DNA from 3 places in the Streptomyces sp. NEAU-YJ-81 genome. Region 2 is predicted to be linked to each of the others. Evidence: riboswitches for the same ligand, from Rfam matches in the RefSeq annotation. Region 2 holds a riboswitch; each other region holds the start of a gene.
What was found. Region 2 has a riboswitch for cyclic di-AMP ahead of J5X86_RS36070 (transglycosylase family protein). Riboswitches for the same ligand answer to the same signal wherever they lie in the genome.
Positions count from the first base shown of each region.

Region 1: linked by a shared signal. The riboswitch ahead of J5X86_RS04780 (NlpC/P60 family protein) and the one ahead of J5X86_RS36070 (transglycosylase family protein) in region 2 are both predicted to bind cyclic di-AMP.
Region 3: linked by a shared signal. The riboswitch ahead of J5X86_RS00110 (M23 family metallopeptidase) and the one ahead of J5X86_RS36070 (transglycosylase family protein) in region 2 are both predicted to bind cyclic di-AMP.

Region 1 is NZ_JAGFNO010000001.1:1,092,105-1,102,475, forward strand. It holds gene J5X86_RS04740 (PspC domain-containing protein) at 1-58, shown strand, start outside; gene J5X86_RS04745 (hypothetical protein) at 55-327, shown strand; gene J5X86_RS04750 (ATP-binding protein) at 580-1,857, shown strand; gene J5X86_RS04755 (response regulator transcription factor) at 2,520-3,185, shown strand; gene J5X86_RS04760 (SDR family NAD(P)-dependent oxidoreductase) at 3,303-4,265, opposite strand; gene J5X86_RS04765 (C40 family peptidase) at 4,468-5,496, opposite strand; gene J5X86_RS04770 (hypothetical protein) at 5,831-6,184, shown strand; gene J5X86_RS04775 (L,D-transpeptidase) at 6,306-7,091, shown strand; gene J5X86_RS04780 (NlpC/P60 family protein) at 7,202-8,359, opposite strand; cyclic di-AMP (ydaO/yuaA leader) riboswitch at 8,366-8,552, opposite strand; gene pcrA (DNA helicase PcrA) at 8,711-10,371, shown strand, end outside.
Region 2 is NZ_JAGFNO010000024.1:19,000-29,370, forward strand. It holds gene J5X86_RS36030 (tryptophan dimethylallyltransferase family protein) at 1-172, opposite strand, end outside; gene J5X86_RS36035 (cytochrome P450) at 515-1,861, opposite strand; gene J5X86_RS36040 (ATP/GTP-binding protein) at 1,871-2,461, opposite strand; gene J5X86_RS36045 (DUF742 domain-containing protein) at 2,436-2,807, opposite strand; gene J5X86_RS36050 (roadblock/LC7 domain-containing protein) at 2,804-3,205, opposite strand; gene J5X86_RS36055 (sensor histidine kinase KdpD) at 3,202-4,359, opposite strand; gene J5X86_RS36060 (cytochrome P450) at 5,011-6,288, shown strand; gene J5X86_RS36065 (transglycosylase family protein) at 6,435-7,472, shown strand; cyclic di-AMP (ydaO/yuaA leader) riboswitch at 7,728-7,895, shown strand; gene J5X86_RS36070 (transglycosylase family protein) at 7,903-8,598, shown strand; gene eno (phosphopyruvate hydratase) at 8,853-10,133, shown strand; gene J5X86_RS36080 (septum formation initiator family protein) at 10,252-10,371, shown strand, end outside.
Region 3 is NZ_JAGFNO010000001.1:29,824-40,194, reverse strand. It holds gene J5X86_RS00150 (DEAD/DEAH box helicase) at 1-30, shown strand, start outside; tRNA gene J5X86_RS00145 (tRNA-Lys) at 139-211, shown strand; gene J5X86_RS50280 (right-handed parallel beta-helix repeat-containing protein) at 838-1,533, shown strand; gene J5X86_RS00135 (hypothetical protein) at 1,626-2,144, opposite strand; gene J5X86_RS00130 (hypothetical protein) at 2,428-2,976, opposite strand; gene J5X86_RS00125 (hypothetical protein) at 3,151-3,510, opposite strand; gene J5X86_RS00120 (DUF6227 family protein) at 4,000-4,770, shown strand; gene J5X86_RS00115 (PP2C family protein-serine/threonine phosphatase) at 5,259-6,680, shown strand; cyclic di-AMP (ydaO/yuaA leader) riboswitch at 6,928-7,097, shown strand; gene J5X86_RS00110 (M23 family metallopeptidase) at 7,109-8,299, shown strand; gene J5X86_RS00105 (aldo/keto reductase) at 8,412-9,356, shown strand; gene J5X86_RS50275 (hypothetical protein) at 9,456-9,764, opposite strand; gene J5X86_RS00100 (hypothetical protein) at 10,214-10,371, opposite strand, start outside.

The sequences.
Region 1 (10,371 bases), on a different contig from region 2:
GACGGTCTCGCTGAAGCTGGAGCTGGGGCTGGGCACCGTGGAGGTGAAGCGATCATGAGGCGCCATTCGTTCGGTCACTCGTTCGGCCACTCGGCCCCCGATCGGACTCGCCATGCGTTCGAGCCGGGCAAGCTGGTGGCCGGCCTGGTCATCCTGGGCGTGGCCGCCGCGTATGGGATGGACGCGGCCGGAGAGTGGGACGTCCGCCCGGAGATCGTCCTCCCGGCACTCCTGGGCGGCCTGTGCGTGGCGGCCCTGACCTCGGCGCTCACCTACGCCGTCCGCCGCCGGTCGCGGCGTGCGACCCCTGAGGAGGGCCAGGACTGAGGGGGAGGGCTGGGGGCGGGGATTGAGGGGGAGGACTGAGGGCGCCTGCGGGGCGGTGGCCGGGCGCGTGTGTGGGTGTGTGGGGATGTGTGTGGGTGTATGGGGTGTGTGTGGACGTCTTGAGGGGGCTGCGGGGCGGGACCCCGGGGTGGCGGGGTCGGGGACCCGGGGAGGGACCCCGGACGCCGGGTCGGGGAACGATCAGGGGCGACCCTGATGCCCACTGTCGGCCGGACGTGTGACGATCGAGCCATGACCGCCGCCGTACCCCCTACGACCCCCGAGCCACCCCCGCGCAAGCTCTACCGCAGTGCCGAAGGCCGCCTTCTCGGCGGTGTGGCGCGAGGGCTCGCGGGGCATCTCGGGCTGCCGGTCCTGTGGGTGCGGATCGTCTTCGTCGCGTTGTTCATGGCGGAGGGGTTCGGCGCGCTCGTCTACGCGCTCTTCTGGTTCATCGTCCCGCTCGGCGTCGGCGGCGTGGAGACGATGGCCACCCGCCCGCTCACCACCGTGGGCCCCGACGGCCGCCGCCGGATCCTGGCCCGCAGGCCGGAGCGGGGCCAGATCATCGCGCTGGTCGCTCTCTGCGTCGGCATGGGCATCTTCATCCAGGGCTTCCACCTCGGCCGCGCCAACACCTACATCTGGCCGCTCCTCCTCATCGGCGCGGGCGTCGCCCTCTTCTGGCGCCAGGCGGACAACGCGCGCCGCGCCCAGTGGGTCGAGCTCAGCCGCAGCAAGCGGGTCCTGCCCCTGGCCCGTGGCGCCACGGGGGTCGTGCTGGTGGCGGCCGGGGTGTCCGGGATCGTCGTCCTGCAGGGTTCGGCCAAGCACCTGGGGGCCGTGCTGCAGGCGGCCCTGGCCGTTCTCGTCGGCATCGCGCTGCTGGTGGGCCCGTATGTGGTGCGGATGACGCAGGACCTCTCGGAGGAACGGCTGATGCGCATCCGCGCGCAGGAGCGGGCGGAGGTGGCGGCCCACGTCCATGACTCCGTGCTGCACACCCTGACCCTGATCCAGCGGAACGCGGAGGAGCCTCGCGAGGTGGCCCGGCTCGCCCGCGCCCAGGAGCGGGAGCTGCGCGCGTGGCTCTACCGGCCGGAGGGCACGGGCAAGGACGAGGCCGAGGAGCCGGACACCCTCGCGGAGGCGGTGAAGAAGACGGCGGCGGAGGTCGAGGACCACCACGGCGTCCCGATCGAGGTGGTGGTGGTCGGTGACTGCCCGCTGGACGAGAAACTGAGCGCACAGATACAGGCGGCGCGCGAGGCGATGGTCAACGCGGCCAAGTACGGTGGCGACGGCGGGGCCGTCCAGGTCTTCGCCGAGGTCGAGGGGGCGACGGTGTTCATCTCCGTGCGCGACCGCGGCCCCGGCTTCGACGTGGACGCGGTGCCGGAGGACCGGATGGGCGTACGCGAGTCGATCATCGGCCGGATGCAGCGCAACGGCGGCACGGCCCGGCTGAGATCAGCGCCGGACGGGGGCACGGAAGTGGAGCTGGAGATGGAGAGGGCGGCGACGACATGACCGACGCGTATGGCCTGCCGGCCGGTAACCCAGGCGGCGAGGGGGGCCCTGCCGCGCCAGGCGGCCTCCCGGCCTTCGGGGGCAGCACCCCTGTCTTCGGTGGCCCGTCGGCCTTCGGCGGCGGCGCCCCGGCCTTCGGCGGACCGCGTGCAACGGCGGCCCAGGGGGCCCCGGGTGGCGTGCCCATGGCGGGCGGTGTCCCCACGGAGGGTGACGCTTCCGCGGCGGGCGGGTCTCGCGTGTCGGGCGGCTCTCGGGTATCGGGTGGTGCCTCTGCGGCGGGCGGCTCTCGTGTGTCGGGTGGTGCCTCTGCGGCGGGTCGCTCTGGCGTAACTGGCGGCTCCTCCGCGGCCGGTGGCTCTCGGGCGTCGGGTGGCTCCGGTCGCGCCTCCGCGCTTGGCGGCACGGCTGCGGCCGGCGGGACCCCCGCCTCCAGCGACCCGGGCGCGTCGGGCGGCACGGGCGCGTCGGGCGGCCCGGGCAAGGCGGGCGGCCCGGGTGGTTCGGGCATGGCAGGCACGGGCGGCACGAGCGCGTCGGGCAGCACGGGCGGCCTGGGCACGGCAGGCGGCACGGGCGGCCTGGGCGCATCAGGTCCGGCCGGTGGCGTTCCCGCGCCAGGTCCGGCCGGGGCCGGGGGCGCCGGGGCCGACGATGCCGCCGTGCCGCGCCGCGTGCGCGTCGTGCTCGTTGACGACCACCGCATGTTCCGTACCGGAGTGCAGGCCGAGATCGGGGAGACGGCCCGGACCGGCGTCGAGGTGGTCGGCGAGGCCGCCGACGTCGACCAGGCCGTGACCGTGATCACCGCGACCCGTCCCGAGGTCGTGCTGCTCGACGTCCACCTCCCCGGCGGGGGCGGCGTCGAGGTGCTGCGCCGCAGCGCCTCGCTGATGGCCGATCAGGAGCGCCCGGTGCGCTTCCTCGCGCTCTCCGTCTCGGACGCCGCCGAGGACGTCATCGGGGTCATCCGCGGCGGCGCCCGCGGCTATGTGACCAAGACCATCACCGGCACCGACCTCGTCGACGCGATCTTCCGGGTCTCCGAGGGTGACGCGGTCTTCTCGCCGCGCCTCGCCGGTTTCGTCCTCGACGCCTTCGCCTCCACCGACGCCCCGCCCGTGGACGAGGACCTGGACCGGCTCACCCAGCGCGAGCGCGAGGTGCTGCGCCTCATCGCGCGCGGTTACGCCTACAAGGAGATCGCCAAGCAGCTGTTCATCTCGGTGAAGACGGTCGAGAGCCATGTCTCGGCGGTGCTGCGCAAGCTCCAGCTCTCCAACCGCCATGAGCTGACCCGCTGGGCGACGGCCCGCCGCCTGGTCTGAGCTGGAAACGGGGCGGACCGCGGCCGCTCAGCCCGGCATCTCCATGCGCTGCGTGCCGATCATCGACAGCAGCCGCAGGGCCCCCTCGGACGGGCTACGCGCCGTGACCGATGGGCCTCACCCGAGGCCGAACTCCGGCTCGACCCCCGTCAGGTCGCGGCTCGCCGACCACAGGCGGGCCGCGACCTCCGCATCCGCCAGATGACCTCGGACGGGCCGGCGGCGGGGGGTGCCGCGGAGGCCGAAGACCCTCGGGGCCCACAGTTCGCCGCCGCTGACGGACGGGTCGAGAACCGCCCGTACGGCGCTCCAGGCGGCCGCCTCCTTGCCCTGGACGAGGATTCCGGCGGGCAGCCCGCGCAGCCGTTCGCCGGTCGTGGGGGTGTGGAGGGGCGGGCGGGACGGGGTGAGGGAGTCGAGCGCGCCACCGGGGTGGGTGACCACGCTCCGCACCGTGCTGCCGGCCGTCCTCAGCCGGCGGTCGAGTTCGAAGCCGAAGAGCATCTGGGCCAGTTTCGACCGTCCATAGGTGCGGTCCGGCCGGTAGTCCCGGGTGCTCTCGAGGTCGTCCAGGTCCAGCCGCTCGGACGTGGCCGCGAAGCTGCCCGTGGTGACGACCCGGCCCTCGGGGGCGGCCGCCAGCAGCGGTGCCAGCCAGTGGGTCAGCGCGAAGTGCCCGAGGTGGTTGATCCCGAACATCGCCTCATGGCCGTCCCCGGTCTCACGGCGGGGCGGCTGGTCGAACTTCACCCCGGCGTTGTGGACGACCGCGTCCAGCCGGTCCGTCCGCAGGGCTTCCGCGGAGGCTTTCAACGAGGCGAGGTCGGCGAGGTCCAGCCGGATATGCCGCACCCGGGCTTCGGGGACCCGGGAGCGGATCGAGGCCGTGGCGGCGTCCGCCTTGTCCGCGTCCCGGCTGCCGAGGACGACGGTGGCTCCCGTACCAGCGAGCTGTTCGGCGACGAAGTACCCGATCCCCGCGTTGCCTCCGGTCACCAGAAAGGTCTTACCGTCGGCGCGCGGCAGCCGATGGACGTCCCATGGCGCGGTTGAGGCTTCGGACGAGTCGGTGGAAGGCATGGGGGCTCCTGGCGTTCGTGAGGGCGGACCGGTGACCGAATGTGGCTGACGCGGCCACATGTCAGCCTTACGGTTGCGACCGACGCCCCACCGACAGAGCGCCGTCATCCGGTGGCGCCCGCCGACAGACCCCCGTCAGCCGCCGTCCCCTCGCCGACAAGTCCCCGTCACCCACCGGCCCCGCGGGACCGGCCCGGGACACCTACGCCGGGCGGGCCGCTCCCGCGAAGGGCATGTCGGCGACGGAGGCCACCCGGACGGGGGCGCCCGGGCGCGGGGCGTGGATGATGCGGCCGTCGCCGACGTAGAGGCCCACATGGCTGACGCCGGAGTAGAAGAAGACCAGGTCGCCGGGGGCCAGTTGGTCGCGGGTGACGCGCCGGCCGGCGTTGATCTGGGTGTAGGTGGTGCGGGGCAGGGCGACCCCGGCGGCGCGCCAGGCGGCCTGTGTGAGCCCGGAGCAGTCGTAGCCGTGGGGGCCGGTGGCGCCCCAGACGTACGGCTTGCCGAGGGCCGCGTAGGCGTAGGAGACGGCGCGGGCGGCGCGGCCCGCGGTGGGGGAGGCGGTGCCGTCGGCACCGGCCTTGTCGCCGTCCTGGGCCGCCAGCAGGCGCTGTCGCTGCTCGAGGGTCAGCCGGTCGAGGAGGCGATCGGCGGCGGCGAGCCTTTGCTGGACGGTCCGCTTGTGGTGGGCGGCCGCCGTCTGGGAGGCGCGCAGAGCGGCGAGGCGGTCGGCCGCCTCGCCGCGGACCTGGCGTAATTTCCGCTCCTGACGGCCGACGGAGGCGATCAGGACGGCCTGGCGGTTGCCCGCGCGCTCGGCGAGCGAGGCGCGCTGAAGGTACTGACCGGGGGAGGAGGACAGGGCGAGCTGGAGGGCCGGGGCGATCGTGCCCGAGCGGTACTGGGCTGTGGCGAAGGCGCCGAGGGCGTTGCGCGCGGCGTTGAGCCGGGTGGTGCGGCGGGCGGCCTGGTCGCGCAGCGCGTCCAGCGCCGCACGGGCCTTGTCGGCCTTGTCCTTCGCGCCGTTGTACCTCTCGGTGGCCTCCTCGGCCTGCCGCTGGTACTGATCGACCTTCGCCTTCACCTGCGCGGGGGTGAGGCGGTTCTCGGCGTGCCCGGTGCCGTCGAGGAGGGTGGCGGACGCGGCGCCGGTGAGGGCGAGGAGCGCGGCCGCGCGGGCGGTGCTGCTGGTGAGCGAGCGCTGCTTGGGCTTCCTGTGCGACGCCACTGCGGCGGTTCACCTGGTCTTTCTTGGGCATTCCAGGACATTCCGCTGATCCTGGACCCTCATGGGGAGCGGACGGACAGGCGGCAGTCCGCCGTGAGGCGGGGACCCTCAGTTGACGGGAAGCGGACTGCCGCCTGGAGGAGGAAGTTAGGCCGGAAACCGGGGGTCGTGCGGGGGATTGAACGGGAGTGCACGGATTTCGTCGCTCCCGTGACGGCGGCTGATCGCCCGGCGAGTGGGGTGGTCGGGAGTGTGGGGCTGCCGTGACCGAAGCGTCGATAGGGGCCCACCCGAGTGCCGGGTGATGATATGCGCGCGGTTAGTCTCCGGAGCCATGGACGTACTCATTCACGTGTTCGTCGGCCTGCATATCGTCGGCATCGGCGCGCTGCTCGGCGGCTTCTTCTCGCAGTTGAAGGCGATGGGCGCGGGCGAGGCCCGGATGACCCCGGCGATGCTGCACGGCGCGCTGACCATGCTGGTCACCGGCGCGGCGCTGGTCGGGCTCAATCAGGCCGACGACAACAGTGTCAACAACATCAAGATCGGTGTGAAGCTGGCGCTGCTGATCGTGGTCCTCGGCCTGGTGTATGTGAAGCGCGACGAGGAGAAGGTAGAGTCTGCCGCCTTCGGTGCGGTAGGTGCCTTGACAACGGCAAACATTTTCATCGCCGTGCTGTGGACCTGACGAGCTGATCATCTGAGGTAATCCCGAGACAATTCCGACACCTTTTCGACACGATCCTGAGGCAACCGTTTGCACTCGCGAGCTGTCTGGGTAAAGAGCGAGGCAGTCGAGAGGAGTGGCCATGGGGGCAGTGGGGGCAGTCAGAAGCAGGCATGGTCGGCGCGCGGGCCTCGTGCTGGGGCTGGCGGGGATGACGGTGCCGCTCGCGGTCGCCGTCGCCGGTCCGGCGCAGGCTCAGGCACGGCCGGCCCAGGCACGGCCGCTGGGCAGGTCGGCCGGATCGGTGACACCGGCGACCATGGCCGCGTCGTCGTGCACGACCAGCGTGGGGCCGTATCAGAAGCAGGCCGAGCGGTTCCTGGGCCGCCCCGTGGACGGGCGGCAGTCGCGGGCGGACTGCCTCGCGATCCAGAAGTTCCAGGTCAACCACGGCATCAGCCCGACGATCGGCTACGCGGGCCCGATCACCTCGGGCGTGATGAGCCTGATCAACGCCCAGAAGGCCGCCGGACACAACCCGAACGCGGCGAAGAAGTGCCCGACCAACAAGGGCCGCATCGCCTGCGTCGACCTCACCCGGCAGCTCAGCTGGATCCAGGACGGCTCCCGGCTGGTCTACGGGCCGGTGCCGGTGCGGTCCGGGCGGAACGGCTTCGAGACCCGCACCGGGCTGAAGAAGATCTACTGGCGGAACATCGACCACTGGTCGACGCTCTACAAGGTCGCCATGCCCTACAGCCAGTTCTTCGACGGCGGTCAGGCGTTCCACTCGATTGCCGGGAGCGTATGGTCCCCGCCCGGCTCCCACGGCTGCGTCAACATGCGCACGGGCGAGGCCAAGAAGTACTGGAGCCTGCTGAAGAACGGCGACGACGTGTACGTCTACGGGCGCAAGCCCGGCACGTGAACGGCACATGAGCCGATGACGTGACGATGCCGCTGCCCGGGGCCCAGCCCCGGGCAGCGGCACATCGGGGGCCCGCACGGCCCCCTCGTGTCCTGCGCGGCCCTCGTGTCCTACGCGGGCCGCACGCTCCCGTAGATCGGCATCTCGGTGATCGGCGCCTTCTTCACCACATCGCCCGGCTTCGGCGCGTGGATCATCATCCCGTCGCCGACGTAGAGGCCGACATGGCTGATGTCGTCGTAGAAGAAGACCAGATCGCCCGGCTGGAGTTCGGACGTCGAGACGCGCGTACCGGCCTTCACCTGGTCCCAGGTGGTGCGCGGCAGCGAGATCCCGGCCGTCTTCCAGGCCGCCTGCGTCAGCCCTGAGCAGTCGAAGGAGCTGGGACCGGTCGCGCCCCAGACATACGGCTTGCCGAGCTGCGACTTCGCGAAGGCGATGGCCTGGGCCGCCTTGGAGCTGTTGGCGGGGGCCGAGGGCGCCGTCGAACCGGAGCCGCTGTCTCCGTTCTGCTCCTGCTGCTTCTTGCGCGCGGCCTCCTGGCGCTGCTTCTCGGCGAGCGCGGCCGCCTTACGGCGGGCCTCTTCCGCCTTCTTCTTCTCGATCGCCGCCAGCCGCGCCTTCTCCTTGGCGGTCAGATTCGCCAGCAGCCGCCGGGCCTCGGTCAGCTTGTCCTGGACGGTCTTCTTCTGGGTCTTCAGCTGCTTCTGCGACGCGGTCAGCGAGGCGAGGCTCTCGCCGGCCTTACCGCGCTCCTTGGCGGCGCTCGCCTGCTGCTTCTGGAAGTCGTCGACGGCCTGCTTCTGCCGACCGGTCAGCCGGTCGATCAGATGCGACTGGTCGAAGACGTCCTGCGGATCGTTGGAGAACAGCAGGGTCGCGGCGGAGCGGGCCATTCCGCCGTCGCGGTACTGGGCGGTGGCGTAGGCGCCGAGCGTGCGTCGCGCCTCGTTGAGCTTCTCGGTGCGCTGGGCGACGGAGTCCAGCAGCTTGTCGACCTTGGCCCGCTGCTGATCGGCGCGCTCCTTGGCGGCGTTGTAGCGCTGGGTGGCGCTCTCCGCCTGGTGATAGAGGGTGTCGACCTTCTCCTTGACCTTGTCGATCGACTGGGTGGCCGGCTTGGGGTCGTCGCCCGGCGCGGCGTTGGCCGTCTGGGAGAGGAGGGTGACGGATGCGAGGGCGGCCGTGGTGAACCCGACGGCCGTACGGCGGCCGTGACCGGTGAGCGGGGCCGGTATTCGGCTCCGCGGCTTGCGATGCGACGCCAAGGGAGGCGCTCCTTCCGTGGACCGCCTACCGGGTTAGCTGTCGGGTTCGGGCGGTACGGAAGGTTGCCCTACGGCCGTGTCCGGGCGGCACTTCCGTGCCACGCCGCTTCGGGCCGATTCACCCCGGTGTTGCGTTGTCGGGTCCCCGGCTCCGGGCGCCTTACGGCGGTGCCGGACTCGGCGGAGGCAGCCCGTGCCGACGTGGTTCGCCGACGGATCTTCCGGGCCGCCTGACGCAGGACGGTAGCCAACACGTGGGGCTCCTGTGAAGACTGGTGGCCGTTTTGCCCGAAACCGTTTCGTGATGTTCGGGCATCGGCTGTCAGTGGGGCGGCCTAGACTCGGGGAGCGATGAGCAGCCTCTTTGACGACAGCTTCCTGGCGGACCTCGGGCCTCCTCCGAACCAGGAGCCACCACCGCCGCCCGAGGATTCGGCGCACCCCGGCCCCGATGGTGCCGAGGACGTGCCGCATCACCTCTTCAGCGGCGGCTTCGACGCGCCCGTGCCCCGGGAGGCCCACTACCGGGACGGTGCCGCGCGGCCCGTCGTGGACCCGTCCGCCCTGCTCGAGGGGTTGAACGAGCAGCAGAGAGCCGCCGTTGAGCACACCGGCTCGCCGCTGCTGATCGTCGCGGGCGCCGGCTCCGGAAAGACCCGGGTGCTCACCCACCGCATCGCCTATCTGCTCGGCGCCCGCGGCACGCACCCCGGCCAGATCCTCGCCATCACCTTCACCAACAAGGCGGCGGGCGAGATGAAGGAGCGGGTGGAGGAGCTCGTCGGCCCGCGGGCGAACGCCATGTGGGTCTCCACCTTCCACAGCGCCTGCGTCCGCATCCTGCGCCGCGAGTCGAAGAGGCTCGGCTTCACCTCGTCGTTCTCGATCTACGACGCCGCCGACTCCAAGCGGCTGATGTCGCTGGTCTGCCGGGATCTGGATCTCGACCCCAAGCGGTTCCCGCCGAAGTCCTTCAGCGCCAAGATCTCCAACCTGAAGAACGAGCTGATCGACGAGGAGACCTTCGCCGGACAGGCCACGGACGGTTTTGAGAAGACGCTCGCCGAGGCGTACGCGATGTACCAGGCGAGGCTGCGCGAGGCCAACGCACTGGACTTCGACGACATCATCATGACCACGGTCAATCTGCTCCAGGCGTTCCCGGACGTGGCCGAGCACTACCGCCGCCGCTTCCGGCACGTCCTGGTGGACGAGTACCAGGACACCAACCACGCGCAGTACACCCTCGTGCGCGAGCTGGTGGGCACGGACACCGAGGAGACCACGGCAGCCGAGCTGTGCGTGGTGGGCGACGCCGACCAGTCGATCTACGCCTTCCGGGGCGCCACGATCCGCAACATCCTCCAGTTCGAAGAGGACTACCCCACCGCGCGGACGATCCTCCTCGAGCAGAACTACCGCTCCACCCAGACCATCCTGAGCGCGGCCAACGCGGTCATCGAGCGCAATGAGAACCGCCGCCCGAAGAACCTGTGGACCGAGGCCGGCGCCGGGACCGAGATCACCGGCTATGTGGCCGACACCGAGCACGACGAGGCCCAGTTCGTCGCCGACGAGATCGACCGGCTCACGGACGCGGGCGACGCCAAGGCCGGTGACGTGGCGGTCTTCTACCGGACCAACGCCCAGTCCCGTGTCTTCGAAGAGATCTTCATCCGGGTCGGGCTGCCGTACAAGGTCGTCGGCGGCGTGCGCTTCTACGAGCGCAAGGAGGTGCGGGACGTCCTCGCCTATCTGCGGGTGCTGGCCAACCCCGAGGACTCCGTCCCGCTCCGCCGGATTCTGAACGTGCCCAAGCGCGGCATCGGGGAGCGCGCGGAGGCCATGATCGACGCGCTGGCGCTGCGCGAGAAGATCACCTTCCCGCAGGCGCTGCGCCGGGTCGACGACGCGTACGGCATGGCGGCCCGCTCGGCCAACGCCGTCAAGCGGTTCAACACGCTCATGGAGGAGCTGCACACCATCGTGGAGTCCGGGGCGGGCCCGGCGAC
Region 2 (10,371 bases):
ACGGGGGTGGCAGCGCCAACGGCCGTCCGGCCGAGGCGCCCAGACTCTCGATCAGTACCCCTGTGTAGGCGGCCGTATCGGCCTCGCTGAGCCGCGCCACCTGACACAGCCGGGTGAGCTGGCCTGTGGCGAGGTCGCCGAGCAGTGCCTCACTCGAATTGAAACCGTTCATCGAACCTCCCGCTGAATCGAGAGGAACGGCTGTTTGGGTTTGTGCGGCGGGGTAATCGGGCGGTCATGCCCCACGAGAAGATACCCGCCCCGAGGGGCGGGTATCTCGGCTCCCATCGCGTGTGCTTCCGCGAAATTAGGGTAGGTGTTCGATTGGCCGCGGGGGTGGTGCAGTCGGGATATGAGTGAAACCGCGGATCGTCGACCGACAGTGGTGTCGTCGGCGGCGGGAGACCTCACGACAGCTCCTCTTAGGAATGGGCCAACAAAATTTGCGCGATAGTGCCTACCCGTTCAGTTGAACATTCATGCGGTATGAAATGGGTTCCGGATGTGGCGTGGATCACGCTCTCCACCACGAGAGGAACGAACTCCACAAGCCGCCCTTCTCCTGCTTGTTCTGGGCGTGGCCGCGATGGTCGCCCATTGGGATCTGTTGCTGTGCAACGGGCTGTTTGTCCGTACGTATCGGAGTGAATCGGGCAGGCAGTGCGGTCAGCCCGCGGTTGAACGGACCGGGGCGCCAAGTCAGGCTCGACTCGGGCACCGCGAGTTCAATATCGGGCAGCTGGTTGAGCAGTTTTTCGATGGCCACCACACCGATGAGCTGAGCGGTGTCCTTGGCCGGGCAGGCGTGCGGACCCGCGCTCCAGGCGAGGTGCGCCCGCTTGCTGAGCTGCTGGCGGGAGGCGGACAGCGCGGGATCGGTGTTCGCCGCCGCGATGGAGACCATCACCAGATCGCCCGCCCGCAGCCGGGTTCCGGCGAAGTCCACGTCGGAAACCGGGTAATGGGGGGCGTAGTTGGACATCGGCGGGCTGTTCCACAGCACATCGTCGAGGGCGTCCTCGACCAGCAGCCCAGCACCCGCGTACCGCTCGTCGGAGAGCAGCAGGAGAAGCGCGTTGGCGATGAGATTCCGCTGGGGCTCGGCGCCGGAGCCCAGCAGCAGCACCAGCTGGTGAACCATTTCCTCATCGGTCAGCTGGGCATGGTGCTGCATAAGCCAGGAGGTGACATCTTCCCCGGGCTGCCTGCGCTTCAGTGCGACGAGTTCGCTGACGCTCTGGCCGAGGACCTCGTTCGCCTTCTCCGCATTGATCCCGTCGAAGATCCCGGAAATGCCGAAGATGACCCGGTCGCCAATTTCCGCCGGGCATCCGAAGAGCTCATTGAAAACAAACAGCGGCAGCAGTTTGGCATAGTCATTGAGCAGATCGGCCGAGCCGCGGGAGATGAACTGGTCCATCAGGTAGTCCGCGACGCGCTCGACATGGCGGCTCAGTCGATGCGTATCGACCCGGGCCAGGCTGTCGGTCACCGCCTGACGCAGTCGCATATGCTCGGCGCCATCGGTGAACATGCAGTTCGGCCGGTATTCCAGCAACGGGACGACCGGATTGTCCCGGGTGACCTTGCCCTCGTTGTAATCGCGCCAGCGGCGCGAGTCCTTCCGGAAGGTGTCGGGGTTCTGCAGCAGCTGAAGCGCCGCCGAGTAGTCCGTGATCAGCGTGGCCTCGACACCCGGGGAGAGCTCGACCGGTGCGGCCGGGCCGTACGAGCGCATATACGTGTAATAGGCACCCGGATCGGCGGCAAACTCCGTCCCGTACAGCGGCACCCGCTTGCCACTGCCATGGGCGGGGCAGCCGGGTGGCGGTACCGCCGAAAAATCCGATTGCGTGTTCATCAGGTGCTCCTAGCGGGTACGTTCCTGTAGGTAACGGACAAGCGCCATCAGGGCATTGGCCGATGACTTCTCGTCACGTGCGTCACAGGTGACGATGGGGGTCTCGGGCAGCAGATCGAGCGCCTCGCGCAATTCTGCGTCGGGGCGGGTCGGCGTGCCGTCGAAGTGATTGACGGAAATCGCATAGGGAAGTCCGTAGTGCTCCACCAGGTCGATCACCGGGAAGGATTCCTTGATGCGTTCGGGATCGACGAGGATCAGTGCCCCGAGAGCGCCTCGGGTCATGTCCTCCCACACCTGGACGAAGCGCTCCTGTCCGGGCGTGCCGAAGAGATACAGGACAAGTCTCTCGCTCAGCGTGAGACGTCCGAAGTCCATGGCCACGGTGGTCGTGGTCTTGCCCCGGGTGCCCATGAGGTCGTCGACGTGGGCTCCGGCCTGAGTCATCCGCTCCTCGGTGCGCAGCGGAGGAATCTCGGACATGGTGCCGATGAACGTCGTCTTTCCGACCGCGAAATGCCCCACGACGAGGATCTTGGCCGCGATCTGCACCGCTTCGTTCAGATAGACGTCGTCATCCGAAACGGGCCTGGAGCCCATCCAGCACCTCCTGAAGGAGCGAAACGTCGACAAGCTGCGCGGGAGGCGCGGGGGCACGGGTGATGAGGTATCCGTCCGATGAGAGATCGGACAGCAGGACCTTCACGATGCCGATCGGCAGCCCCATATGCCCCGCTATCTCGGCAACCGAGAGATAACCACCCGCGCACAGCTCCAAGAGGCTGCGCTTCTCCGGATCGAGCTGACTGGGGGGTCTCTGTTCGGACGCGGTGACCAGCGTGATCAGGTTGAACTGGTCATTCTCCGGAAGCCCGCGACCGTTCGTGATGACGTACGGTCGCACTAATTGAGCGGACTGGGGCTCCTGCTCGCCTGGTGCCGTCATGCCTGAATTCCGGTGTTTTCGCGAGGTGGTGTGGACAGCGCCTTGCCGAGCTGCCCGACAAGCTGCTGCATCCGGAAGGTGATGTCGGCCATGTCGACATCCGGGGCGGAGGAGACCGCCAGATACGCGCCCTCACCCGCGGAGATGAGGAAGACCCAGCCACCGTCGAACTCGACCAGGGTCTGGCGCCATGTCATATGGGAGCCACCGCAGAAGCCGGCCATGGTGCGGCTCAGCGACTGGATGCCGCTCATCGCCGCGGCGACGGTGTCGGCCTCGTCCTTTTTGACCTCTTGAGAACGGGCCATCAGCAGACCGTCGGCGGAGACCAGGATCGCATGACGAGCCCCTGGTACTTCCAGGGCGCTCTCAAGCATCCATGACAGGTCGTTGTTCACTGAGGATCATGCCCTTCCCTGTTCGGGTTTGCTGAGCGTCCGGACTGCGTGCCGCGCTGGAACGCGCCCATGATCGATGCGGATTCCTCGCTCGTCCGGGCCGGGGCACTGGTGGAGTCCGCTCTGGGGACGATGGAAATCGAGCCCTTACGGCGACGTTTGGGCAGGCCCCCGGCGGTGGCACCGCTCACGGTCGAACCGCTGACGGTGGAACCGGTCATGGTGGAACCACTCGGCTGCGGCTGCTCGGCCTCGGCGGGAACGTGGGTCGTCGGCTGCTCTTCCGGCTCGGGCATATTGGTCAGAAGGTCCTCGGGGAGAAGCACGACCGCGCGTACACCACCGTAGGGAGAGGCCGAATCGACGGACACCGTGAAGCCGTAGCGCGCGGCGAGCACACCGATCACCGCGAAACCGAACTGCGGCGGATTGCCGAGTCCCGTTACACCGGTGGCGTGCGTGGCCGAGAGCAGCTTGTCCGCCCGGTTCTTCTCCTCCTCGTTCATACCGACACCGGCGTCGTCGATGATGACGCAGACGCCCTTGGGGACGGTGCGGATGGTGATGTCGATCGGCGAGTCGGGCGCGGAGTAACTGGTCGCGTTGTCCAAAAGCTCGGCCAGCGCCAGCGCGACCGGTTCCACGGCCCGGCTGACCAGGGCGAAGTTGCTCTGTGAGCGGATTTCCACCCGGGTGTAGTGACGGATGCGGCCCTTGGCGCTGCGGACCACGTCGTACACCGACGCGACCGCGCGCTGCCGGCCCAGCCAGCCGTCACACAGCACCGCGATGGACTGCGCACGCCGCCCGAACTGCGAGTTCATGTGGTCGATCTCCAGGAGGTCCTGGAGAAGCTGATGCTCGCCGTATTTGTCCTGCGTCTTGGAGATGGCCAACTGCTGCTCGTTGGCGAGGCCCTGAAGCGTACGCATAGCAGACTTCAGCGCGCTCTTGGTGGCCTCCTCAGCGCGGTTGTGCGCCTCCTGTACCGCGTCGGCGTAATTGTTCTCGAGGTCGGCCGCGCGTTTCTCTAGCTCCGCCTTCTCCTGGCGCAGATTCGCCCGCGCCTTTCGCCCGCGAATAATGGCGGTTGCGGCGAGAGGCGTGCCAGCGATCAGGGCCCAGAGTGCTGGATCCTGTAGATATTGCGTCATTAAGACTCTCTTTAAACGACTAGACCGCCAGGGACTTTAGGGAGGTGTGGTGCGTTATGCGTCTGGAATGTGCCTGAGCAGCGGTAAGTCAGCGCCCGTACGGCGCCCGCGGGTTCCGGGGACATCGCACTCGTCTTGCCGACGGCAGCGCACAGGCATCGGTGCGCCGGGACGGCTCCATATGCCCAACTGGCGGCATAATGCTCCTCAGAGTGGGGATCCTCTCGGCTGATGTGCCGGATCGCCGTGTGTCTTACGCGCCCTTGGCTCGCCTGGCAAGCGCGGTGATCGTATCACCGGTATCACTGGGCCCCGTGCATGTGCCCCAGTCCCATTCGTTCACCTGACGTCCTTTCAGCCACACCGCCAGTTCACCGCGTTGACCGACGTCAGGGCATGTCCCGGGGGTTCGTATCGGGGCGGCGCGGGCAACCACCGAACGGCGGTCGCAGCCATCAGATATCCGGGCATTCGACCCGCGCTGTGCATGGGTGGTGAAGGGTGTGTGGAGATGAATGGGGAATTCCGCTAGACATTCATCCCGGTCATTACTCTCTTATTCTCTTTGTTCTGCTTATTCACTTATTTCTCTTGTTGCCCGTTACTTCCGACAGGCCGGAGGGGGCGACTCCGCACGGGTATCGTCGGGGCGTGTCGGAACAGCCCCGTGACAGCTCCGCTCCCACCCTCTTCACCTGGGAGTTCGCCACCGATCCCTACCCTGCGTACGCCTGGCTACGCGAGCACGCCCCGGTGCACCGGACCACGCTGCCCAGCGGTGTCGACGCCTGGCTGGTGACCCGTTACGCAGATGCCAGGAAGGCGCTGGCCGATCCCCGGCTCTCCAAGAACCCCCAGCGGCACAGTGCGGCGGCCCACGCAAAGGGCAAGGTGGGCATTCCCGGCGAACAGCGTGCCGACCTGATGACACATCTGCTCAATATCGACCCTCCCGATCACACCCGGCTGCGGCGCCTGGTCTCCAAGGCGTTCACCCCGCGCCGGGTGGCCGCGTTCACCCCTCGGGTACAGACCCTCACCGATCAGCTCATCGACGCCTTCGAGGAAAGGGGAGAGGCGGACCTCATCCATGAGTTCGCCTTCCCTCTCCCTATTTATGCGATCTGCGATCTGCTCGGGGTGCCGCGCGAGGACCAGGACGACTTCCGGGACTGGGCCGGCGCGATGATCCGGCACGGCGGAGGCCCGCGCGGCGGAGTGGCCCGCGCCGTGAAGCGGATCCGCGCGTATCTCGGCGAGCTGATCCACCGCAAGCGCCTGGAGCTCGTGGAGCGGAGGGAAGGAGAGGACGGGGAGGACCTGATCTCGGGGCTGATCCGGGCCAGTGACCACGGTGAGCACCTCACCGAGAACGAGGCCGCGGCCATGGCCTTCATCCTCTTGTTCGCCGGCTTCGAGACCACCGTCAACCTCATCGGCAACGGCGTCTACGCACTTCTGCGCCATCCGGAGCAGCGCGCCGTCATGCAGCGGGCCCTGGAAGAAGGGGATGAGCGGCTGCTGGCCGCCGGGGTCGAGGAGCTGCTGCGCTACGACGGGCCTGTGGAGATCGCCACCTGGCGGTTCGCGACCGAGCCGCTCACCCTCGCCGGGCAGCACATCGCCGAAGGGGAGCCGGTGCTGGTGGTGCTCGCCGCCGCCGACCGGGACCCCGAGCGGTTCGCGGCGCCCGATGTCCTCGACCTCACCCGCCGCGACAACCAGCACCTCGGCTATGGCCATGGCATCCATTACTGCCTCGGCGCCCCGCTCGCCCGGCTGGAGGCGCAGACCGCGATCGCCACCCTGCTGCGGCGCCTGCCCGGACTGCGGCTCGCGGCGGAGCCGGAGGATCTGCGGTGGCGCGGCGGGCTCATCATGCGCGGGCTGCGCACGCTCCCGGTGACCTGGAATTCCGCGGACCGCTGAGGCTGCCAAGCCCCGTACGTACGGACATTGGTGACGAATGATCAGTCGTGTGACCGTGGCGTGACCTGGGATACATCGACTTGTGATGATCGAGTGCCCTCGCTATGTTCACCGGCAACCGAGTTCGCCATAGAGAGGGCAATCGCATGCGTTCCGGTAATGGTCGACACCGTCGCCCCCGTCAGGCTCCGGCCATCATCGTCGCGGCGGGGGTCACGGGAGCGAGCATCGCCCTGCCCCTCTTCGGGGCGTCCGGCGCACAGGCCGCCCAGACCGCCACCTGGGATCAGGTCGCCGAGTGCGAGAGCGGCGGTATGTGGAGCGCCAACGAGGGCAACGGCTTCTACGGCGGACTGCAGCTCACCCTCGACATGTGGAAGGACTACGGCGGTACGGAGTACGCCCCGCGCCCCGACCTGGCCAGCCGCTCCCAGCAGATATCCGTCGCCGAGTCGATCCTCGGCGACCGCGGTCCCGACGCCTGGCCGAGCTGTGCGCTGGGTGCGGGGCTCACCGACGGCTCCGGCGCCCCCGATGTGGACCCCGGTGGCACGGCCACCCGGGACCCGGGGGCGGGCCGGGGCGAGGCGGGGGACCGGGAGCGGGACGGCTCCTCCTCCCCGGAGTCGGACCGTTCGGGGACGTCCGACGGCGCCGGTAAGCCGGATTCGTCCGGATCGACCGAGAAGCCGGAGGCCCCCCACACTTCCAAGTCCCCCGACGGACTGGACGGCTCGGCATCGGACACCCCGACGTCGGACGGTTCGGCCTCGGACACCCCGACGTCGGACGGTTCGGCCTCGGACGACCCGGCCTCGGACGGCTCGGACGACTCGGCGTCGGACGGCTCGAAGGGATCCTCGGCGGATCCCTCCGCCGACCCCTCGCCCTCCGGCCGCCACCGCGGCTCCCCGGATGCCGGGGAGCGGGCCGAGGACGGCGATTCGGCGGACGGGCAGCCCTCCGGACGCCACGCCTCGCGCGACGCCGCGGACCGCGACCAGAGCCCCACGGACGACGATTACACCGTTCGCCCCGGTGACAATCTGTCAGGCATCGCCGAGGACCGGAATGTGTCCCGAGGTTGGGAAGGGCTCTACGAGAGCAACGAGGACCTCATCGGAATCGACCCCGACCTGATCATCCCTGGTCAGCGACTTGACCTCGCCATCAGGGAGCAGTGATTCGGGGGGAATTGCCCGATCTGGTTCCGGTGAGACATACATCTCGTCACAATTTCCGGGGCGCACCTCGTGTCCGTTCTCTCCTCACCCGGCCCTACCTGCGCCGATGTGGGCCGGGTGAGATCAATTACAGCCCCATTCGCTGCCATTGGGGTGTTTGAACGTTCTCGGGAGGTGTGTTTAACGTCTTTCCGCTCGCCACCGCGGGCACCGTCGATCGTCACGCCGAATCCTGCCGGCGGTCGGGGGGAATCCGACGCGTCAGCGCCGAAGGCAGGAGCGGGGGACCCAAGGTAGGTGCCGAGTGGCCTGTGGACACGGGCTCGTCGGCTAGGGGTGAAGCCGGGAGCGATCATCGCGACCGGCCGGGCAACTCACGTCCGAACCCGACAGCTCACCTCGTAGGCGTCGGTGAGGAAACGAACCAACGATGCTGAAGTCCAACGGGAAGCACCGCCGTCCCTCCAAGGCCACCCGTATCGCCGCGCTCACCGGTCTCGCCGGTGCCGCCGTGGCGGCGCCCCTCATCGGGGCGACCTCCGCCTCCGCCGCCACCAGCTCCCAGTGGGACCAGGTCGCGCAGTGCGAGGCCGGTGGCAACTGGTCGATCAACACCGGCAACGGCTACTACGGCGGCCTGCAGTTCTCGAGCTCCACCTGGGCCGCGTACGGCGGCACCGCCTACGCGCCCACCGCGGACAAGGCCAGCAAGAGCCAGCAGATCCAGATAGCCGAGAAGGTCCTCGGCAGCCAGGGCAAGGGCGCCTGGCCGGTCTGCGGCAAGGGTCTGACCTCCGGCGGCAGCCCGTCCGCGCCCTCCGCGCCGTCCGCGCCCTCCGGTTCGCAGGACCAGCCGTCGGCCTCCACCAAGTCGGCTCCGGCCGCCCAGCCTGCCCAGCCGAAGGCCCAGCCGCACACCGCGCCCGAGCGCGCCACGCGTGAGCAGCCCCGCGGCCCGATCAAGAAGGGTGACGGCGAGTACAAGGTCAAGTCCGGCGACACTCTCGGCAAGATCGCCAAGGAGCACCACGTCAAGGGCGGCTGGAAGAAGCTCTTCAAGCTGAACGACGACATCGTGGAGAAGGCCGACCTGATCTACCCGGGCCAGAAGCTGCACCTCGGCTGAGTCACGGTCGCAGCCGCGGCCTGAGGCCGCCGCGCGAGAACCCCTGAGACGAGCCCCGGTCGGGCGTGCCGCCTCTATGGCGCGCCCCATCGGGGCTCCCTCATTGCCCGATTCACCAGAAATCTGGATATGTGATTCGGAATCTGGCTTTTTGTGTCACGCCCTCGTCTCGTGGGGCGGGCGAACGCGGGGTGCAGCCCTCCCGGCCCGTTAGGCTCGTGCTGCTACCGCAGACCCATACGAAGGAGAACCTCGTGCCGTCCATCGACGTCGTCGTAGCTCGCGAGATCCTCGACTCGCGAGGCAACCCCACGGTCGAGGTCGAGGTCGGCCTCGACGACGGCAGCACCGGCCGTGCCGCCGTTCCGTCCGGCGCCTCCACCGGCGCCTTCGAGGCCCTCGAGCTCCGTGATGGCGACAAGAACCGCTACAACGGCAAGGGCGTGGAGAAGGCCGTCCTCGCCGTCATCGAGCAGATCGGCCCCGAGCTGGTCGGCTACGACGCCACCGAGCAGCGTCTGATCGACCAGGCGATGTTCGACCTGGACGCCACCCCGGACAAGTCCTCGCTCGGTGCCAACGCCATCCTCGGCGTCTCCCTCGCGGTCGCGCACGCCGCCTCCGAGGCGTCCGACCTCCCGCTCTTCCGTTACCTCGGCGGCCCGAACGCCCATCTGCTGCCGGTCCCGATGATGAACATCCTCAACGGCGGGTCGCACGCCGACTCCAATGTGGACATCCAGGAGTTCATGATCGCGCCCGTGGGCGCGGAGTCCTTCTCCGAGGCCGTGCGCTGGGGCGCCGAGGTCTACCACACCCTGAAGTCCGTGCTGAAGGAGCGCGGCCTGTCCACCGGCCTCGGCGACGAGGGCGGCTTCGCGCCGAACCTCGGCTCCAACCGTGAGGCCCTCGACCTGATCCTCGAGGCGATCAAGAAGGCCGGCTACCAGCCGGGCCAGGACATCGCGCTCGCGCTCGACGTCGCCGCCTCCGAGTTCTACAAGGACGGGTCGTACGAGTTCGAGGGCAAGTCCCGCACCGCCGCCGAGATGACCTCGTACTACGCCGAGCTGGTCGCCGCGTACCCGCTGGTCTCCATCGAGGACCCGCTGAACGAGGAGGACTGGGACGGCTGGAAGACCATCACCGAGCAGCTCGGCGACAAGGTCCAGCTGGTCGGCGACGACCTCTTCGTCACCAACCCGGAGCGGCTCGCCCGCGGTATCGACAGCGACACCGCGAACGCCCTGCTGGTCAAGGTCAACCAGATCGGCTCGCTGACCGAGACCCTGGACGCCGTCGAGCTGGCCCAGCGCAGCGGCTACAAGTGCATGATGTCGCACCGCTCCGGTGAGACCGAGGACGTCACCATCGCCGACCTGGCCGTCGCCACCAACTGCGGCCAGATCAAGACCGGCGCCCCGGCCCGCTCCGAGCGGGTGGCCAAGTACAACCAGCTGCTGCGCATCGAGGAGATCCTCGACGACGCCGCGGTGTACGCGGGCCGCTCGGCCTTCCCGCGCTTCAAGGGCTGACCTGCGTACGACCTCACGTAGCAGACACGTCTGACACCCGTCCCCGGCCGCGGTCCCGTACCGTGACCGGGGACGGCGTTACGCGTCACTCAAGCGAAGTCATCTCCGGGGAGGCGACGTGCCGGCGGATCGCGAACGGTTCTCCACCGCGACCAGGCTCAAGGCGCTCGGCGAGCACGCCGCCGCCCGGGTCTACCGGGTGCGGACCAAGCGCCGCCGGGGCCGGCTGACCGGCCGC
Region 3 (10,371 bases), on a different contig from region 2:
GACAAGCCGCGCTGGAAGCGCAACGGCTGATCGGGCCGTCAAGAGGGCCGTGCAACACCGCGCTGTTGCACGGCCTTTCGCTCCCGGAGGGTATTGGCTCGGGCGTTGGCCCCTGGCCGAGCTATGCTGCGGGGGTGCGGGTCATTAGCTCAATTGGCAGAGCAGTGGACTTTTAATCCATTGGTTCAGGGTTCGAGCCCCTGATGACCCACCTCGGAAACCGCAGGCGCCATCGGTGACCTGCGGTTTCATCGTTTCTGAAGGTCCCGTCGCGCGGTCTTCCGCGGCCTGGGAGCGGGGTGTTCACACCCCCGTCGTACAGAAGGTCGAGTCTCACTCGACCGGCGCTTGAGCAGATGCCGAACGGTACTCGACCGCAGAGTCTGAACCTGCTGCGTCTGACCCGCTGCTCGGAAACGCTTAAGGAGACTCCTCGTGCGACTCGCGACAACGATCCGCGGATTGATCCCCGTCATGGCGCTGGCGGTATCGGCATGGGCGGTTTCCGCTCCGGCGTTCGCCGAAGGGAAGGGAGGCGGGGGAGGGGCAGGCGAGAAGGCGGCCCCGGTGCCCTGCGGGGACGTGGCTGCGCTGATCACCGCGGTGAGCGAGGCCAACAACTCCCCATCGGGAGGGCCCGTCGTCCTGGCCACGGGGTGTGTGTACACGCTGGGTACCGCGGCGTACACCGGTGGCCCCAACGGCCCCGACGGACTGCCGCTCATCACCGGTGACGTGACCATCAGTGGGACCCAAGCGACCATCAGACGCAGTGCGTCCGCAGGCGACTTCCGGCTCGCGGAGATCGCGCCCGGTGGAAGCCTTACGGTCAACGGCGTGACCTTCTCGGACGGCCGGGCGACTTCGGGGGCGGGCACCGACGGCGGTGGCATCTTCGACGCGGGCTCACTGAGGCTGATCAACGCCAAGGTCACGGGCAACACCGCGAGCAACGTCGGCGGTGGTATCGAGGTCGCCTCGGGCGGCTCAGCGGTGCTTTCGGCCACGGATGTGACGCACAATTTCGCGGGGGACGGCGCTGGCATCCACATCAATACGTCGGCCACCCTCAGCGTCTCGGGCGGCAACATTTCCGACAATACCGCCTCCAGCTCGGGCGGCGGCGTCAGTAACTTCGGAACGACGCTGCTGGCCGCCGTCACGGTCGCGCGGAACAGGACCACCGACTTCGAGGGCGGCGGTATCGCCACCGCGGTCGGAGACCTCACGATCAACGGCGGCCGGGTCGCCGGGAACACCGCCGGCAGTTTCGGTGGCGGTATCGCCAATATGGGCAGCGCACTGCGCGTGGTGGCCACCACCGTGTCCGAAAATACCGCCACGCTGAACGGCGGTGGTCTGTTCCAGCACGCGGGCACGACACAAATGATCGGCGACACCGTCACCGGTAATACGGCCAATGGCGGCCAAGGCGGCGGCATCTTCACCGACGGCGGCACGATCTCGCTCACCGCGACCACGGTCTCCGGGAACAACCCGAACCAATGCGTGCCGGCTCTTGCGGGATGCTGACACACGCCGCTGAACCACCCGGCTGAATGCCGCGGCGCCCCCGGAAGTCGTTGCTTCCGGGGGCGCCGCGTGCTCGATCGCGAGATCGGCCGTCAGTGCTTGCAGTCCTTCTTCTTGGCCTTAGCCTTGTGATGCTTCTTGGCCTTGTGCGGGTCGGCCTTGGCCTTGTGGACCTTCTTGACCTTGTGCGGGTCCTTGGCCTTGTGCGGGTCCTTGGCCTTGTGCTTCTTCGGCGGGTCCTTGTGCACGACCACGACCGGGGCGTCGTTGATCGCGATGTTCGTGCAGTCGGAGCCGATGTTGGTGTCGCCTGTCGGGGCGGCGACGCCGGTGATGATGGTGGTGCCGGTGGCCGTGTCGCATTCGTTCGACTGGCTGACCGAACCAGCGTTGTTGGCGAAGTTGACGCAGTCCGAGCCGATGTTGAGGTCGCCGGTGAGGGCGGCGCCGCCGGTGTTGGTGGTGGCGCCGGTCGCCGTCTCGCAGAGGTTTCGCTGAGCCCCGCTGGACTGCGGGAAGAGGCCCTGGGCACTCGCGCCAGCGGCGCCGCCGACCACCATTGTGCCCGCGGCCGCCGCGGCGATGAGAGCTGCCTTCTTACCGATCTGCATTGTTCTGGTGCCTCCATATCGGGTTCTCCGCGAATGATCCGCAGACACCTCCTAAACGAGATTTCCGCAAGTCAGGATCCGGGAGTACCGGAAGCATCACCCATCCGCCACAGTAAAGGTATATTCAGCCGGTGCGGAAGTCGGTGGAGTTCTTTGTGCCGAGTCGTGTGATGTTCGTGGAAACGAAAAAAGAACACGACCCAGGGGAAATTTCCCCAAGGTCGCGTTCAGGTCGAGCGGGTGTGCCCGGAGCTCGGTGGCGAGTTTCGGGGAGCTCGGTGTTTCAGGACCGCTGACGGTTTCCCTGGCCACCGCTCTTGCCGCTCTTCGTGCCGTTCGCCTTCGTCCCCTGACTTCCGTTCTGAGGGTCGGAGCCGGCGACATTGGCACAGTTGGTCTCGGTGGTGACGTCGGAGCCGGGGCCGATCGTGATCGGGCCCAGCACGGAGGTGGTGCGGCAGTCATTGGTCTGCTTCGTCACACCACCCGACTTGCTGACGTTGACGCAGTTGGTCCCGTTCTTGATTTCGGATCCGGGAGCCAGCGCGACGGTGATCGGACCGACGACGGAGTGGGTACGGCAGCGGTTCTCCTGCTCCGACACACCCGACTCGGCGGTGTTGACGCAGTCGGTCTGATTGCTGAGCTCGGTCGGGCCGGCGGCCACGGTGACGGTGCCGACGACGGAACTGGTGGTGCAGCGATTGCTCTGCGTCCCGCCATTGGCGCCGGCCGCGCGGCTGGGACCGGAATCGGCGGCGTCGGCTCCGCCCGCACCGCCGATGAGCAGCGCACCCACGGCCGCCACAAGAAGCGCCGATCTTTTGCGCATGTGCATAACGAGCCTCCAATCGGGCTTTCGGTGCGGCACGCGCTCATCGCCATCACCGAAAGCCTTTTTCATGGCAGCGGCCCTGGAAGGGAGGCTTCCAGGGCCGCGATTCCCAACGGGGGGGATGCCTCATGGTGTTACCGCGGGCGGGAACACCATGAAAGGGACGGCGACTCAGCGATGGTTGACGCTGTCGTCGTCCACAGCGATGTTCGCGCAGTTGGAGCCGATGCTGGTGTCGCCCGTCGGGGCGGCGGCGCCGGTGATGATGGTGGTGCCGGTGGCCGTGTCGCAGTCGTTGGCCTGGACGACCGAACCGCTGCTGTTGGTGAAGTTGATGCAGTCCGAGCCGATGTCGAGGTCGCCGGTCGGAGCGAGACCGCCAGTGTTGGTGGTGGCGCCGGTCGACGTGTTGCAGCTGTTGAGCTGCACGATGAAGTCGTCGTTGTTGTTGGCCAGGGCGCCACCCGCGCCACCGATGACCAGAGCGCCGGCGGCCGCGGTCAGGAGAATTGCCTTCGTGCCGATGTTCACTTAATTCCTCCGTCTGGGTTGCTCCGCGAATTCACGGACGCATGACACAACGAAGCTCATCAGTTAAGGCTTCGGGCCGCCAGTCAGCTTCACCCGTCCGGCATAGTGCGGCTCTTCCGGCGCGTGTTCTCCAAGAATCCCGCTAAGGGGGACCAACGCAAGGACCATTTGGCCCAGCTCGGCCCGGCGGGCACCTGAATCCCTTTAATTGAATAAGGGGAAGCGGCTGCCCGGCGCAGGGGGCTCGGATGCGCTGGGACCCGGCGCCCACGGTGGCCGACCGACCTACCCTGCCCCGCTCGCGTACTTGTTCGACCGGTCGGACGAGTGATACATCCAAGCCCTACGACGCAGGAGTGAGTGAGGCACAGTCACACCGACAGCTTCGCGGAACCGCAGCGCGGCGCGTGTTCACGCCGCTACGCTAAGTGCGCGAGGTGGTCGCCCGGGGGGCGCGGCGAATCAACGCCGGGAGGCGGGAGGAGAGACATGGGGCACTCACGAGCGGACGGGACCCCGGCCGAGCTGATGGACGGGCTGCTGGCCCGTGCGCAGAACGGCTTCGAGATCGGCGAGGCGGTGCAGGCCCGGGCGCGGAGCGCCCTGATGCACCAGTCCGAGCTGCGGTCCTGCCGACAGTGCAATGAGCGGTGCGGCCAGCTTGGCTACAGCACCTACCGGCATGTCTTCCTGCTCCCCGACGGCAGCAGCCTGCTGCTGTGGGAACTGGAGCACAACACCGGCGAGGGCGGTCGCCCGCTGTACGAGCTCTACGCGGACGAGGACGCCCTGACGCTGGCCGAGCGCCGCGTCCATGATCGCCTCGGCGGCGCCCGCTGGGAGGAGCTCGACGGGTTACCGCTGTGGCTTCCCGACCAGCTACTGCACACGGCCGAGCCCCTGGAGAGCTCCCGTGCGTATGTGGCCGACAATTCGGCCGACCACGCCCGTCGCGTCCTGCGCCGCGCGGAGAACGCCGACCGCCCGGGCGAGGAGACCGAGCGGCTGCTGACGACCGCGTTCGCCCATGACATCGCCCTCGCGCCCAAGCCCCGGCGCCGCTCCGGCGGTCCCGACGCGACCTGGTGCCGCTTCTATGAGCACGCCTTCCTGCTCGCGGGAGGGGACGAGGTCGTGCTGTGGGAGCTGGAGCACAATCTCACCCGGGACGGACGGCTGGTGTGCGAGGTGTACCTCGACGAGGTCTCGGCGGAGCTCGCGGCGGACCGTCACGCCCGCGCGCTCGGCGTCGACCTCTGACGTCGCGTCGCATCGGTGCCTCTGACGCGTTCGTAAGCTCTGGCGCATCCGCAACTTCTGCTGCATCCGTAACCTCTGATGCGCCCGCCCGTAGCCGCTGACGCTCTCGTGGCCTCTGACGGGCCGGCAGGGCGCCCGCCGCGTAACCTCTGACGCCCTCGTGGCTCTGACGCGCCCACAGCCCCTGATGCGCCACCGTGTGCCCACCACGTGCCCGCAGTGTCCCCTCACGTGCCCGCAGTGCCCCCGCCGCGTGCCCGTCGCGTGCCCGCAGCGCACGCGCGGGAGCCGGGCCCGCTCACGGCGCCCGTCCAGCACCCGCTTGGCCGACACCGATTCGCCTGGCAGCCCGTCAGCCGGAAGCCTGGTGACGAAGGTGATGAAGGTGACGAGGGCGGCGAAGGTGGCCAGGGTGGCGAAGGCGACGCTGTGACGACGGCGACGCTGTGACGGCGGCGGGACGCGGACCAGGGAAGCGAGAGAAGCCGGTGCGGGTGCGAGGGAGCAGGGCTGGTACGGGCGCCCGTACGGAGTGGCGTACGGCCTGGCCCCGGCTGAGCCGCCCGTACACCCACCGCCGCCACACCCGCCTGCACACGCTCATCGACACCGGCGCCGCGGCCGGTGGCGCCTCCGCCGACGGGCTCACCGGGCCCACCGCGGGACCTGGCCCGGCGGAGGATGAGGGCAAGGGGCTGCCGGGCCGCCGGGTGGCCCGCTGGCTTCCCGCCATCCTCATCCTCGGCGGCGTCAGCTTCGACCTGGCCACCCCGTCCGGTTACACCGCCTCGCCCTTCTTCGCCGCCGCCCCTCTGGTCGCCGCGGCGCTCTTACCGCTGCGTCAGACCGTCATCATGGCCGTCATCGCCGTCCTCGCGACCTGTCTGCTGGCGGAGTTGCACGGTGTGCGGGACCCGACCCAGGCGGCCACCGAGATCGTCACGGTCGCCACCGTGACCGTGCTGGCGGTGGCGATCAACCGTGTCGTACGCCGCAGCTACCACCGGCTCGCCTCGGCGCGAGGTGTCGCGGAGGCTGCCCAGCGCGCCGTCCTGCCCGCGCCGCCCGCCCGTCTCGCCGGGCTGGAGATCGCCGCTCGCTATGTACCGGCGGAGAAGTACGCGGCGATCGGCGGTGACCTGTACGCGGTCCAGGACACCCCGCACGGCGTACGGCTGACCGTCGGGGACGTACGCGGCAAGGGGCTGCAGGCGGTGGAGGTCGTGGCGATCCTCCTCGGCTGCTTCCGGGAGGCGGCGGAGCAGGAGACGACCCTGGAGGCGCTCGTGGGCCGTCTGGAGCGGGCCCTGCAGCGTGAGGGTGCCCGGCGGGCCGACCTGGAGGTGTTCGAGGGGTTCACGACGGCCGTGGTGGCCGAAATTCCGCGCGGCGACTCCACCCTGCGGCTGATCAACCGCGGCCATCCGGCGCCGCTGCTCATGGCGGAGGACGGTGCGGTGCGTGCCCTGGAGCCGGAGATGTCGGCGCTGCCGGTGGGGATGGGGGAGTTGGCCGGGTGGCCGGACCGGGTGATGGAGCTGGGGTTCGAGGAGGGGGAGACGCTGCTGCTGTTCACGGACGGGGTGACGGAGGCCCGGGACCGCAATGGCGAGTTCTACGACCCGGAGAAGCAGCTGCGCGGCCGCCGCTTCGCCGATCCGCAGGAGCTGCTGGACGCGCTGGTGGCCGATGTCGAGCGCCATACGGACGGCGGGACATCGGACGACATGGCGCTGCTGGCGGTCCGCCGGACCCCGGCCCGCGGGAACGGACGGGGGAACGGGCAGGGCAATGGGCAGGGCAATGGGGGCAATGGGCAGCGGGACGGCCGAGGGAACGGGCACGACGGCGACGGCGGTGCGAGCCGCGGCGGCCATACGAGGGACAGCGGCGTCCCACACCGTCCGTAGCCGACCGGGTCCATACCGTGCGTAGTCGACCGAGCCCCCTCCGCATAACAATTGCTGCACGATCGGTCCGCACGCGTTTTTGCGAACCTTTGGCCAATGCGTCGACTTGCCCCCATCTGTCCCCTCTTGGGCGCTAAGTTCATGCCAAAGGTGCGCGGATTCCTCAGAACAGCTTGGAATCACATCGCGCTCTCTATTAACGTTCGATAACGCAGCGCGGTCGTCACAACCGTCGCAAGGGCGGCACCGTGCGCCGTCGCCGAATCCCGTACGCACACCGGCAGTACCGCACCACCAGCAGCACCAAGGGAACCGGGGAACCAACACCTTGGGGTGAATCGGGTCGAACCTGACCCGTAGGAGACCTTCCTGCTCCGAACCCGTCAGCTAACCCGGTAGGCGAGAAGGAAGGAAAGGAGTGCGCCTCCGTGGCGTCCAACAGGTCTGCCCTGGACGAGGCCCCGTATCGCACACGGGGAGGCGGTTTGGGGACCGCCACCGCCTACGGCCCCGGCTTTGACGCCGGCGGCGGGATGAGCTCCGGGGACGGCCACTTCGCCCCCGACGATCGGTACCTGGACGCGCATGGGGACGCGTTCGAGGGCCCGGGTGCCGGATTCGAGACCGAGCCCTGGGAGGAGTGGAACCCCACCGAGGAGTCCATCGCTCCCGTACGCGGCCGGCACCGCGTGGCCAAGCAGCGCGGCGGGACCATGGCGCGCAGCGGCGCCGTCCTCGGCGTCGGCGTGATCGCCGCGGTCGGTGCGGGCGGTATGGCCAGCGCCAAGGACCGTCCCAAGCCGCCCATTTCCATGCCGGATCTCGGCCACGTCGCCGATGAGGTCAAAGCCAGCCTGCCCGCCGCCAAGGACCTGCCCGGCATCGGCTCCTGGACGTCGGACGACAGCAGCGGCCCGCAGACGGCCGCCGCCCCCCTCTCCCAGGCCGGCCTCACCAGCGAGGACGAGCAGCGCGGCACCACCGACGCGGGCGAGGCGCTCCGCGCCCGCATCCTCCAGCAGGCCGAGAACCAGCAGAACGCGGCGGACGAGGACAGCCGCACCGCCGCGGCGAAGGCCGCCGCGGACAAGGCGTCCGACCAGGCCGCGGAGGTGGCCGCCCAGCGGAAGGCCAAGGCCGAGGCGGAGAAGAAGGCCGCCGAGCAGCGGGCGAAGGAGGCGGCGGAGAAGAAGGCCGCGGCCGAGCGCCAGGCCAGACTCGCCGCCGCGTACACCCTCCCCGTCGGCTCGTACACCCTGACCGCGAGCTTCGGCCAGGCGGGCGACATCTGGTCGGCCGACCACACCGGCCAGGACTTCGCCGCCCCGACCGGCACCCCGGCCAAGGCGGTGCACGGCGGCACCATCACCCAGGCGGGCTGGGCCGGTTCGTACGGCTACCGCATCGTGCTGACCCTCAGCGACGGCACCGAGATCTGGTACTGCCACCTGTCGTCGATGGTCGTCACCTCGGGCAAGGTGACGGCGGGCGATGTCATCGGCCGCGTCGGCGCCACCGGCAATGTGACCGGCCCGCACCTCCACCTCGAGGTCCGGCCCGGCGGCGGCTCGCCGATCGACCCGATGCCCTGGCTGCGCCAGCACGGGATGAACCCCTGATACTCCGGCGGCTCTGGCGCTCTCTCCCCCCTTGACGCCAGGGCCGCCGGTTTACGTCCCGACGGGGCCGCCCCCAGGAACAACCCCGCCCAGCCACCCGTTGTAAAAACGTATGGCTGACAACACACAGAAGATCGGTGATCTGTCCGTTTTCCCGTTTGCCCTGGGCGGGAACGTCTTCGGCTGGACCGCCAACGAGGCCGAGTCCTTCCGGGTGCTCGACGCCTTCGTGGCGGCGGGCGGCAATTTCATCGACACCGCCGATGTCTACTCCGCGTGGGTGCCGGGCAACGAGGGCGGCGAGTCCGAGACCATCCTCGGCAACTGGTTCGCCTCCCGGGGCAACCGCTCCTACGTCGTACTCGCCACCAAGGTGGGCGCCGGCTCCCCGGAGCCCCGCGGTCTGACCTCGTCCGCCATCAAAACGGGCGTCGAGGAATCCCTCCAGCGGCTGCGCACCGACTACATCGACCTCTACTACACCCACTACGACGATCCGTCGGTGCCGGTGGAGGAGATCATCACCACCCTGGACGAGCTGGTCAGAGAGGGCAAGGTCCGCGAGGTCGCCGCGTCCAACGTCAGCGCGGAGCGCCTGGAGGCCCAGCTGGCCTTCTCCACCCAGGAGAGCCTGGCCCGCTACGTCGCCCTCCAGCCGCACTACAACCTGGTCTCGCGCGACACCTTCGAGGGCGACTTGGCCGACGTCGCCGCCCGCCACCACCTGGCGACCATCCCGTACTACTCCCTGGCGTCCGGCTTCCTCACCGGCAAGTACCGCCCCGGCACGGCGGTCGACAGCCCCCGCTCCACCGGCGCGGCCAAGTACCTGGAGACCGAGCGCGGCCAGAAGGTCCTCGCCGCCCTGGACGACGTCGCGGCCAACCACGCCACCGAGCCCACCACGGTCGCCCTCGCCTGGCTCCTCGCCCAGCCCTCGGTCGCGGCCCCCCTCGCCAGCGCCCGCTCCGTCGACCAGCTCCCGCCCCTGCTGGCGTCGGTCGACCTCAAGCTGACCCAACCGGAACTGGACCTGCTGACCTCGGCGTCGGACTGAGCGGAAGACGGCGGGGCGGGCGCCGTAGGACAGCGGGCGGGCAATAGGACCCGCCCGCTGCCCCAGTCAGGGATACGCCTGAGGACCCCTACGTACGGCCTACGACCCCGACCGCCGATCGGCGAGGGCCCAGGACGCGAGGGCAACGCCACCGGCGACGGCGAAGACGGACGGCCAGGCCCCGATCTTCTTCGCCAGCGGATGCGACCCGGCGAATGCGGTGACATACGCCGCACTGAGCGCGGCGGCGGTTCCGGTCCCTGCCTTCTCCCGCCACCCCCGAGCAGCCACTGCCCCCGCAGCCGCGAGGGCAACCCCACCCAAGGGCCGCCTCTTGGTCCACCGAGCCACCGAATACCCCCCAACCAACCCACCCGCAGCCACAACCCCCGCCGGCATTCCAGCCATCCCCATACCTCCCACTCCAAGGATCTCCTCGCCCTGACCCTACGCAGCAGGCGCTCCGAACGGACTCGCAAGCCCCAAACGGACGCGGGTGACCCGAGTTGACCCAGCCCCGGCTCACCCCCGCCGACCGCATCCGCACTGCCACAACAAGTCCCGCCACGCGCGACTCGAGTGGGATTCCGCCACGCGGCCTCAGTACTTCTGTCGGCCACCTGGATAACGGACCGGCTGACGGCACTCCGGCGCGTCTTCGGGCGCAGGCTCGTCGCCAAGCGCGTAACACAAGGCGGCGTGCAACTGCTCCGCTTCCACCACCGTCAGCACCAGCGATGCCAAAGACGCGCGACCGGGCCGGAGCACGTGAAGCGGCAGCTCAAGCAGACCGCCCTTCGCAGGAAGCAGACCGCGCCCCGGGGCCGGACCGACCTGCCAGCCTCCTGGCACCTCACTCATTGCGCCCCCTCATCCGTGCGAGCCGCTCCGTCACTCTCGGCCTCGTCGGGCGCTGGGATACGCCCGCCGCGACTCTCCGAGATCCGGAGAGCGTCTTGCAGCGCTTCGATCAGACGGTTCGAGAGGTAGCGGAGCTCTCGGGCGTCCGCTTTCC